2 regions of the Mesorhizobium album genome follow, and region 2 is predicted to be linked to the other one. Evidence: predicted binding sites of a transcription regulator. Region 2 holds the regulator's gene; the other holds the start of a gene.
What was found. The regulator HrcA, encoded in region 2, represses chaperone genes, less so after heat shock. The targets are predictions, from matches to a motif close to GTTAGCACTCNCNNNNNGNGAGTGCTAAC.

Region 1 (5,227 bases), on a different contig from region 2:
TGGTGGAATGGAGCCTCATGCGCCGTCGATGACGACCTTGCCGAAGACGTCGCCCTGCTGGAAATGGCGGTAGGCCTCGCGCGCCTCGGCGAAGGGGAAGACCTTGTCGATGACCGGCTTCAGCCGATGCGTGGCGACGGCGGCAAGCATCGCCTCCAGCCCGTTGCGGCTGCCGACGAAGAGGCGGCCGATGGTAACGAGGCTGCGCTGATAGACGGCTCCTGGAATTTCGACCGACTTGCCGTTCTGGTCCTGAACAGTGAGCAGCACGATCCGTCCGTAAAGCGTGCTCGCGATCAGCGATTGCGCGAAGGTCGCCGGCCCGCCGGTCTCGACGATGAGATCGATGCCGCCGGTCGCCTCGCGCACCTTCATGCCCCATTCCGGCGTTTCGGCGGTTGTGAAGACGAGGTCTGCACCGAGCGCCCGCAGCCTTTCGATCTTCTCTGCCCGCGAGGTGACGGCGGCCACGCGGCAGCCGGCGAGTTTGGCGAACTGCAGGGCAAAGAGCGCGACGCCGCCTGAGCCGATGACCAGAACCCATTGGCCGGGCTTCGGAATCTCGGCGCCTGTCAGCGCGCTCCAGGCGGTCAGCCCGGCGCAGGTGAAGGTCGCAGCCTCCTGCCATGACAGATGGTCGGGCAGCCGCACGGCCCATTGCTCGTCGAGCAGGGCGTACTCAGTGAGCATGCCATCCAGCGTGCAGCCGAGCTGGTCGATGACCCCCGGATGCATGCGGCCGTCGACCCAGCGCGCGAAATAGCTGCCGGTGACATGGTCGCCGATTGCAAAGCGCGTGACGCCGGCGCCGATTGCCACCACCTCGCCGGCGCCGTCGCTCAGCGGAACGATGCCCGGCCGCGGCGTCAGGGGATAGGTGCCATTGAGGATCATCGTGTCGCGGCGGTTGAGCGAGGTGGCGCGCACCCGCACGACGATCTGATGCGGGCCGGGTTGTGGCATCGCCTCCTCGCGCATCGACAGTTTGTCGATGCCGCCTTGCCCCTCCAGTCGATAGCTTTGCATTTTTTGCCTCTGAAATATGTAGACCGATTTACATATTATGTAGACCGATTGTCATATTCTCGGCAAGGCCTATAGTGCGCACTCCTGACAGAGGTTGACATTGTGAGAGGTTGACGTGGCGACGGACACACGCACCCGCATGATCGAGGCGACGGCGCTGCTCATCAGGCAGCGCGGCTATCACGGCACGTCGCTCAACGATATTTTGAGCGCCAGCGCAGCACCCCGCGGCTCGCTCTATTTCCATTTTCCGGGCGGCAAGGACCAGTTGGTGATCGAGGTGACGCGTGACAGCGTGGCCAAGGTGACACAGCGGCTGGGCGCCGATCTTGCCGCGGAAAGCGACCCGGCCGTCGCCGTTCGCCGCATCTATCAGTCGGTCGCGCGCATGCTGGAGGAGAACGAGTTCTCGCTCGGCTGCCCGATCGCGCCGGTCGTGTTGGATGCGCCGAACGATCTGCCGGACCTCGCCGAAATCTGCCGCTCCGCCTTCGAGCAATGGATCGGCCTGCTGCGCCAGGCATTCGTCAGGGCAGGGGTACCGGAGCAGCGGGCGCAGGCGCTGGCGCTGCTGGTCGAATCTTCGCTCGAGGGCCTGATGGTGATCGCCCGCGCCACCCGCGACCGCACGCCGCTCGCTGCCGTGGCCGACGAGGTGGTGGCGCTTGTCGAGGCGGCGGTGCGCTCGGGCAAAGTTGCGCAGCGCGCGGACGCTGCTGATCTCCCCCCTTGAGGGGTCCTTAAAGGGGGGGATCAGCCAAACAAAAAGGGCGGCATCGCTGCCGCCCTTTCCGTATGCATTAGCCAGGTAGGCTGGATTAGAAATCCATGCCGCCCATGCCGCCCATGCCGCCGCCGGGCATGCCGCCCGGCATACCGCCGGCGGCTTCCTTCTTCGGAGCCTCGGCGATCATGGCTTCGGTGGTGACGAGCAGGCCGGCGACCGAGGCCGCGTCCTGGAGGGCGGTGCGCACGACCTTGACCGGGTCGACGATGCCCATGGCGATCATGTCGCCATACTCGCCGGTCTGGGCGTTGAAGCCGTAAGTCGCAGCCTTGTTCTCGAGGATCTTGCCGGCGACGATCGAAGCTTCAGCACCGGCGTTGGCCGCGATCTGGCGGGCCGGAGCCTGCAGCGCGCGACGAACGATGTTGATGCCAGCTGCCTGGTCGGAGTTGACGCCGGCGGCCTTGACGTTGGCCGAAGCGCGCAGCAAGGCAACACCACCGCCAGCGACGATGCCTTCTTCCACGGCCGCGCGGGTCGCGTTCAGCGCGTCGTCAACGCGGTCCTTCTTTTCCTTCACCTCGACCTCGGTCGCGCCGCCGACGCGGATCACCGCGACGCCGCCCGCGAGCTTGGCCAGACGCTCCTGCAGCTTCTCCTTGTCGTAGTCCGAGGTGGTCTCCTCAATCTGCTGCTTGATCTGGGCAACACGGCCCTGGATCTCGGCCTTCTTGCCGGCGCCGTCGACGATGGTGGTGTTCTCCTTGGAGATCGACACCTTCTTGGCGCGGCCGAGCATGTTGAGGCCGACGTTCTCGAGCTTGATGCCGAGGTCTTCGGAAATGACCTGGCCACCGGTGAGGATGGCGATGTCTTCCAGCATGGCCTTGCGGCGGTCACCGAAGCCCGGAGCCTTGACGGCGGCGATCTTCAGGCCGCCGCGCAGCTTGTTGACGACCAGCGTGGCCAGAGCCTCGCCCTCGACGTCTTCCGAGATGATGAGCAGCGGCTTCGAGGTCTGAACGACGGCTTCCAGGACCGGCAGCATGGCCTGCAGGTTGGAGAGCTTCTTCTCGTGCAGCAGGATGTAGGCGTCTTCGAGCTCGGCGACCATCTTGTCGGCGTTGGTGACGAAGTAGGGCGAGAGGTAGCCGCGGTCGAACTGCATGCCTTCGACGACTTCCAGCTCGGTCTCGGCGGTCTTGGCTTCCTCGACGGTGATGACGCCCTCGTTGCCGACCTTCTGCATCGCTTCCGCGATCATCTTGCCGACCGATTCGTCGCCATTGGCCGAGATCGTGCCCACCTGGGCGACTTCCTCGGAGGTCTTGATCTTCTTGGAGGCCTTGACCAGAGCCGAGACAACCTCACCGACGGCGAGGTCGATGCCGCGCTTGAGGTCCATCGGGTTCATGCCGGCGGCAACGGCCTTGTTGCCTTCCTGGACGATGGCCTGGGCGAGAACGGTCGCGGTGGTCGTGCCGTCGCCGGCGATGTCGTTGGTCTTCGAAGCAACCTCGCGCACCATCTGCGCGCCCATGTTCTCGAACTTGTCCTCGAGCTCGATCTCCTTGGCGACGGTGACGCCGTCCTTGGTGATGCGCGGGGCGCCAAACGACTTGTCGATGACGACGTTGCGGCCCTTCGGACCGAGGGTGACCTTCACCGCGTCGGCGAGGATGTTGACACCGCGCAGCATGCGCTCACGGGCATCGCGGGAGAATTTTACGTCTTTTGCAGCCATAGTTAGCTCCTGACAGGGGCTCGGGAAGAGCCCGAAAACTCAATTGATGGAGAGACTGATATTCAGCCGATGATGCCCATGATGTCGGATTCCTTCATGATCAGAAGGTCCTCGCCATTGAGCTTGACTTCAGTGCCCGACCACTTGCCGAAGAGCACACGGTCGCCGGCCTTGACGTCGAGCGGGACGAGCTTGCCGCTTTCGTCGCGGGCGCCCGAGCCGACAGCGATGATCTCGCCTTCCTGCGGCTTCTCCTTCGCCGTATCCGGGATGATGATCCCGCCGGCGGTCTTGGATTCGGATTCGACCCGGCGAACGACCACGCGGTCATGAAGCGGGCGGAACTTGGACTTTGCCATGTTGTCTTCCTCGAATGAGAACGTGAGAACTGTTCCTCCATCCGGCGAGGCCGCCGGATATATAAGTTAGCACTCACCTAGGGCGAGTGCTAACGTGGCGCTGAAATAGGCTGGCGGGTTGCGAGAGTCAAGGCGCGCGGGAGTGGGCAACCGCGCGAAATTTTTCTCGCCATGACGCGACGCGGAAAAACGCGGATCGCAGGTGCGTATCAAAATAGAAGCGCCGTGTTTCGCCGGCAAACAGCGGCGAAATACGGCGCGATGCGAAGGCAAACGGATCGGAGCGAGTGCTTCCGGGCTTTGCCGCTCAGATATTCATGCCGCCCGACACTTCGATGCGCTGGGCGTTGACCCAGCGATTGTCCTCCGACAGCAGCGAGGCGATCATCGGCCCGATGTCGTCGGCCACGCCGGCGCGGCCGAGCGCCGTCATTCCGGCCACGACGCGGTTGATCTCGGCGTCGTCGCGCACATGGCCGCCGTTGAAGTCGGTGGCGATGGCGCCGGGCGCCACGGTGTTGGCGGTGATGCGGCGGCTGGCGAGCTCCTTGGCGAGGTAGCGCGTGAACACCTCGACGCCGCCCTTCATCATCGCATAGGCGGCCGAACCCGGCACCGAGAAGCGCGCCAGTCCGCTCGAAACGTTGATGATACGCCCGCCGTCATTGATCAGCGGCAGCAGCGCCTGGGTGAGAAAGAACACGCCCTTGAGATGGATGTTCATCAGCGTGTCGAATTCCTCTTCCGTCGTCTCGGAGATCGGCTTGCGCAGGCCGGTGCCGGCATTGTTGACGAGGTAATCGAAGCGGTCGCGCTGCCAGGTTTCCTTGAGCGTCTTCTTCAGCGCAGCAGCGAAAGCCGGAAAGCTGGCGACGGCGCCGGTATCGAGCGCAAGGGCTGCGGCGCGGCCGCCGGCCGCCTGGATCTCGGCGACGGCCGCCTTCGCCTCGTCGGCGCGCGAGCGATAAGTGAGGATGACATCGACGCCCTTGCGGGCAAGGTTGAGCGCGGTGTTGCGGCCGAGGCCGCGGCTGCCGCCGGTGATGAGGGCGATGGGGCGGGTGGTCATGGCGAAATCTCCTTCTGTTTGGATGGAGATGCATATATTCGCCCCAATGGCCGATATAATCAGGTGTGGATTGCCAACACTATTCAATCCATGCGAACAATCGCCGATGGACAGGTTCGACAGCATGCGGCTCTTCACCCGCGTCGTGGAACGGCGCAGCTTCACCGCGGCCGCCGCCGACCTCGGCCTGCCGCGCTCCAGCGCCACCGCCGCGATCAAGCAGTTGGAGGAGCGGCTGGGCGTCCAGTTGCTGAGGCGCACCACCAGGCATGTCACGCCGACGCTCGACGGCGAGGCCTATT
Region 2 (5,227 bases):
CCAGCACCGCCCCGACAGTTTCCGGCTTCATCAGCGACGGCGTGCCGCCGCCGAGGAAGATGCTGGTCACCTCGCGCGGACCGGTGCGGTCTCGCATCGTCGCCAACTCCTTCTCGAAGGCACGCGCGAAACGCTCCTGGTCGACCGGCTGGTGGCGGACGTGGCTGTTGAAGTCGCAGTAAGGGCATTTGGCCGCGCAAAACGGCCAATGGATATAGACCCCGAAACCGGGGCTGCGGTCGAGCGCCATGGTTTGGCCGGTGCCGATCATTCCGAACCTAGCCTGGCCAAATCCAATCGGGCTTGCGCAAACTTCTGGAAGGCGTGGGCGCGATGCGACAGCGCTGTGGCCTGGCCGGGCTTCCAGCCATGCTTTTGCTCGGCGCTCATCTCGCCAAAAGTTTTGTCGAAGCCGTTGGGCAGGAACACCGGGTCGTAGCCGAAACCGAGCGTGCCGCGCGGCGGCCAGACCAGCGTGCCTTCGGCCTCGCCCCGGTAATATTCGGCATCGCCGTCGGGAAAGGCGAGGCAGATGACGGCGACGAAGCGGCCGGTGCGTTGCGCCGGCTCGGTCGCGCCGACCTCCTGCAGGGCTAGTTCAGTGCGCTGCATGGCCATGCCGAAATCGCGTGTGCCGTCCGCCGTCTCGGCCCAGTTGGCGGTGTAGATGCCCGGCGCACCGTCGAGCGCGTCGACGCAGAGCCCGGAATCATCCGATAGCGCCGGCAGGCCGGTGGCCTTGGCCGCGGCATATGCCTTGATATAGGCGTTCTCCTCGAAACTCGTGCCCGTCTCGTCAGGTTCCGGCAGGCCGTACTCCTTGGCCGATTTCGCCTCGAAGCCGAACGGCGCCATCAGGTCGGCGAATTCGCGCAGCTTGCCTGCATTGTGGCTGGCGACGACGATCTTCTGTCCGTTCAAAGAATGCATCAGAGGCCCCAGATCCTTGGCTCGGCGAACTCGATCGAATTGCCCGAAGGGTCGCGGATATAGATCGAATGTCCGCCCTGCGGCCATTCGAAATCGCTTTCGATGGTGACGTTCTTAGACGCCAGGCGTTTGCGCCATTCGGCGATCTCGGCCGCAGTCGCGGTGAAGCAAAGATGGCCCTCGCCGACCGTGCCGTGCGGCGGCACCTTCACCCTGGCATCAGGCGCCGGCGGTATTTTGGTCGCCTCGGCATTGAAGAGAAGCAATACGCCGTCGCCGCATCGGAAGAAGACGTGGCGGCCTTCGACTTTGCCAACCGTCTCGAGGCCGATCACATCGCGGTAGAAGGCTTCGGCCTCGGCCAGATCAGTCACATAGAGAGCTGATTCCAAAATCGCCGAGGGGGTCACGAGGCACCCCCCTCTGGCCTGCCGGCCATCTCCCCCGCAAGGCGGGAGATTGGCAGCTCCGCCGACATCGTCTCAACGTTGGTGGTTGGCGAAACCCGAAGTGCCGCCCGATCTCCCCCCTTGCGGGGGAGATGGCCGGCAGGCCAGAGGGGGGTGCGAAGGATCGCCAACCTCATCAATAACCCTACGCCACCGCCATTTGCTGCAAACTCACCAGCCGCGAAATACCCTTCTTGGCGAGCGCCATCAGCGCGGAAAACTGCTCCTCGGAGAAGGGCTCGCCTTCGGCGGTGCCCTGGATTTCGACGATGCCGCCCTTCCCGGTCATGACGAAATTGGCGTCGGTGCCGGCCGACGAATCCTCCAAATAGTCGAGATCGATGACCGGCTGGCCGTCATGGATGCCGCAGGAAATCGCCGCAACATGGTCCTTGAGCACTTTGGAGACGCTGACCATCTGGCGGGCTTCCATCCAGCGCAGGCAGTCATAGAGCGCCACCCAGCCGCCGGTGATCGAAGCCGTGCGGGTGCCGCCGTCGGCCTGGATGACATCGCAGTCGACGGTAATCTGCTGTTCGCCCAGCGCCTGCAGGTCGACCACGGCGCGCAAGCTGCGGCCGATCAGCCGCTGGATCTCCAGCGTGCGGCCGCCCTGCTTGCCGGCCGAGGCCTCGCGTCGCATGCGCTCGCCGGTCGAGCGCGGCAGCATGCCGTATTCGGCCGTCACCCACCCCTTGCCGGAATTGCGCATCCAGGCTGGCACCTTTTCCTCCAGGCTCGCCGTGCACAGGACATGCGTGTCGCCGAACTTCACCAGGCACGAGCCTTCGGCATGCTTGGAGACGCCGCGCTCGAAGGAGATGGCGCGCATTTCGTCGGCTTGGCGTTTGGAGGGGCGCATCGAGGCTCTTTCTGTTCTTCTTTTGGATTCGTCGGCGGCTTGTAGACGCATGCGGCGCATGGCGCAAAGGAAAATGGGCCGTTGCACCTGGAGCGGCCAGGTTTATATTTTTCGGTTGGAGGTTTTGCCCGGAATGAACAAGGCAGTCGATCCCGCTTCGCAGCCGCCCGTCCTTCAGTCGCTCGACATGCGCTCGCGCGACATCTTCAGGCGGATCGTCGATTCCTATCTGCGCGACGGCGAGCCGGTCGGCTCGCGCAGCCTGTCGCGCATCCTGCCCTCATCCCTTTCCCCGGCCACCATCCGCAACGTGATGAGCGACCTCGAGCATCTTGGCCTGATCTACGCGCCGCATGTCTCGGCCGGCCGCCTGCCGACCCAGATAGGCCTGCGTTTCTTCGTCGACGCCTTCATGGAACTCGGCGACCTCTCGGACGAGGAGCGCCGTGTCATCGAGGCGCAGGTACGCGCCTCGGGCTCGGGCGCCACGCTGGAGCATATGCTGACCGAGGCCAGCCAGATGCTTTCGGGCATGTCCCGCGGCGCCGGACTTGTGCTTGCCGCCAAGAACGAGGTGGCGCTGAAGCACATCGAGTTCATCCAGCTCGAGCCCACCAAGGCGCTCGCCGTGCTGGTGTCGCAGAGCGGCGACGTCGAGAACCGCGTCATCGACCTGCCGGCCGGCATAACCGTCTCGCAGCTGCACGAGGCCTCAAACTTCCTCAACGCCCACATCCGCGGCCGCACGCTGGCCGAAGCGCGGATCGAGGTCGCCCGCATCAAGGACGAGACGAGGGCTGCCCTCGACACGCTGTCGCAGGAGTTGGTCGAGAAGGGCCTCGCGGTCTGGGCCGGCGCCGAAAGCGGCCTGCCGGCGCGTCTCATCGTGCGCGGCCGCGCCAACCTCTTGGAGAATGTCACCGCCCAGGCGGACCTCGAGCTGCTGCGCCATCTTTTCGAGGACCTGGAGACGCAGGACGGGCTGCTGCAGTTGCTCGACCTCGCCGAGGAAGGCCCCGGCGTGCGCATCTTCATCGGCTCGGAGAACAAGTTGTTCTCGCTGTCCGGCTCTTCGCTCGTGGTCGCGCCCTATCGCGACAAGGACGCGCGCGTCGTCGGCGCGCTCGGCGTCATCGGCCCGACGCGATTGAACTATGCCCGTATCGTGCCGATGGTCGACTATACTGCCCAGTTGATTTCACGCATGCTGAGGTAGGCGAGTAGGAATCGCCGCAAGGAGGGTGGAAATGGCGCTGGAATCGTTCAAGGCCCAGATCAGCCTGCTGCTCGAGGAGATGGTGAACCAGCCCAAGGACGAGCACGAAGTGCAGGAGCAGCTGCGCGAGAAGCTCAGGGAGATGCGCGCCATGGGCCTGCCGCTGCCGGCCGATCTGGTCGCGCTGGAAAAGCAGCTCGACGAGGATCTGGACGTCGAGGGTTAAGAAGCTCGGCTTTCTCAATTCTACATGCGCCAGCCGTTCTTCATGGAACGCCTGTTGATCCTGGCTGTTTCTGCGCATGACGCGCGGCAAACCATGGAGAACAGCATGATCCGCATCACCAGCCTTGCGGCCCTCGGCTTGCTCCTGGCCGCCAGCGCCTCCGCGCAGCAGGCCGATCAGCCGCTGCTGACCGGCGAAAAGGCCTTCGGCGACTGGAAGGCCGATCGTCCGGGCGTTCGCCGCCTGATCAAGCCGGACGACCTGCCGGCACCGCGCACCGGCAGGCTGGCATCGAATGCTCCTGGCCTGGCCGATCGCCCCCAGGGCGCGAAGCCGACATTGCCGCCCGGCTTTTCCGCGGAACTGGTTGCCTCCGGCATAGAAAACCCGCGTGTCGTGCGCGTCGCCCCGAATGGCGACCTCTTCGTCGCCGACAGCCAGGCCAACCGGATCCGCGTCTACCGCCTGGCCGCAGGCAGCGCGAAACCCGCGGAAAAATCCATCTTCGCCGACGGCCTCAGCCAGCCCTACGGCATCGCCTTCTACCCTCCGGGCGACAAGCCGCAATGGGTCTATGTCGCCAACACCGACAGCGTCGTGCGCTTTGCCTATCGCGACGGCGACCTCAAGGCTTCCGGCGAGCCGGAAACCATCGTCGCCGGAATCCCGGCCGGTTATCATTGGACCCGCGACATCGCCTTCTCGCCCGACGGCAGGACGCTCTATCTGTCGGTCGGCTCGGGCTCGAACACCGCCGAGGATATAGGACCCAGGCCCAAAGGCGGTCTCGAGGAATGGATGAAGTCGAAACCGCTAGGCGCTGCTTGGGGCTCGGAGGCGGGTCGCGCCGACGTGCTGGCCTTCGACCCCGACGGCAGGAACGGGCGCACTGTCGCCACGGGCCTGCGCAACTGCTCGGGCATGACCGTGCAGCCGGCGACGGGCGCGCTCTGGTGTGTCGTCAACGAACGCGACGAGCTTGGCGAGAATCTGCCCTTCGATTATGCGACGGTCGTCAAGGACGGCGCCTTCTATGGCTGGCCCTGGTACTATATCGGCTCCAACGAGGATCCGCGCCACGAAGGCGCCCGTCCCGATCTCGCCGGCAAGGTCACGGTGCCCGACGTGCTGATGCAGGCGCATTCGGCGCCGCTCAACATCGCTTTTTACGAGGGAAGCAACTTCCCGGCCGAGTACAAGGGCGACGCCTTCGTCGCCCTGCACGGCTCATGGAACCGCAACGTCCGCAGCGGCTACAAGGTGGTGCGGCTGAAGTTCAAGGACGGCAAGCCGACCGGCGAGTATGAGGATTTCGCCACCGGCTTCGTCATCTCGGACGACGAGGTCTGGGGCCGGCCGGTGGGCGTGGCGGTGGCAAAGGACGGCGCGCTGATTTTCACCGAGGACGGCAACGGCACCATCTGGCGCATCAGTTATGGTGGGTAGCTGCTCGACAGGAATCTGAAAGCTGCCGCTTGTTGCGGGCAAACGTCCATTCTGCGAAATCGGCGCAAACGCTGGGGTTGGCGGAAGCCCCTCATCCT

Region 1: a site for HrcA is predicted at 3,922-3,950, ahead of groES (co-chaperone GroES). Genes of this name have one in related genera too.

The regions. Positions count from the first base shown of each region.
Region 1 covers NZ_JAVIIW010000053.1:5,509-10,735, reverse strand. The annotation lists gene RFN28_RS29585 (zinc-dependent alcohol dehydrogenase family protein) at 16-1,026, opposite strand; gene RFN28_RS29580 (TetR/AcrR family transcriptional regulator) at 1,142-1,759, shown strand; gene groL (chaperonin GroEL) at 1,845-3,497, opposite strand; gene groES (co-chaperone GroES) at 3,560-3,856, opposite strand; gene RFN28_RS29565 (SDR family NAD(P)-dependent oxidoreductase) at 4,164-4,925, opposite strand; gene RFN28_RS29560 (LysR family transcriptional regulator) at 5,032-5,227, shown strand, end outside.
Region 2 covers NZ_JAVIIW010000011.1:154,211-159,437, forward strand. The annotation lists gene hemW (radical SAM family heme chaperone HemW) at 1-271, opposite strand, end outside; gene rdgB (RdgB/HAM1 family non-canonical purine NTP pyrophosphatase) at 268-930, opposite strand; gene RFN28_RS12190 (VOC family protein) at 930-1,340, opposite strand; gene rph (ribonuclease PH) at 1,525-2,241, opposite strand; gene hrcA (heat-inducible transcriptional repressor HrcA) at 2,375-3,457, shown strand; gene RFN28_RS12205 (hypothetical protein) at 3,489-3,683, shown strand; gene RFN28_RS12210 (PQQ-dependent sugar dehydrogenase) at 3,789-5,129, shown strand.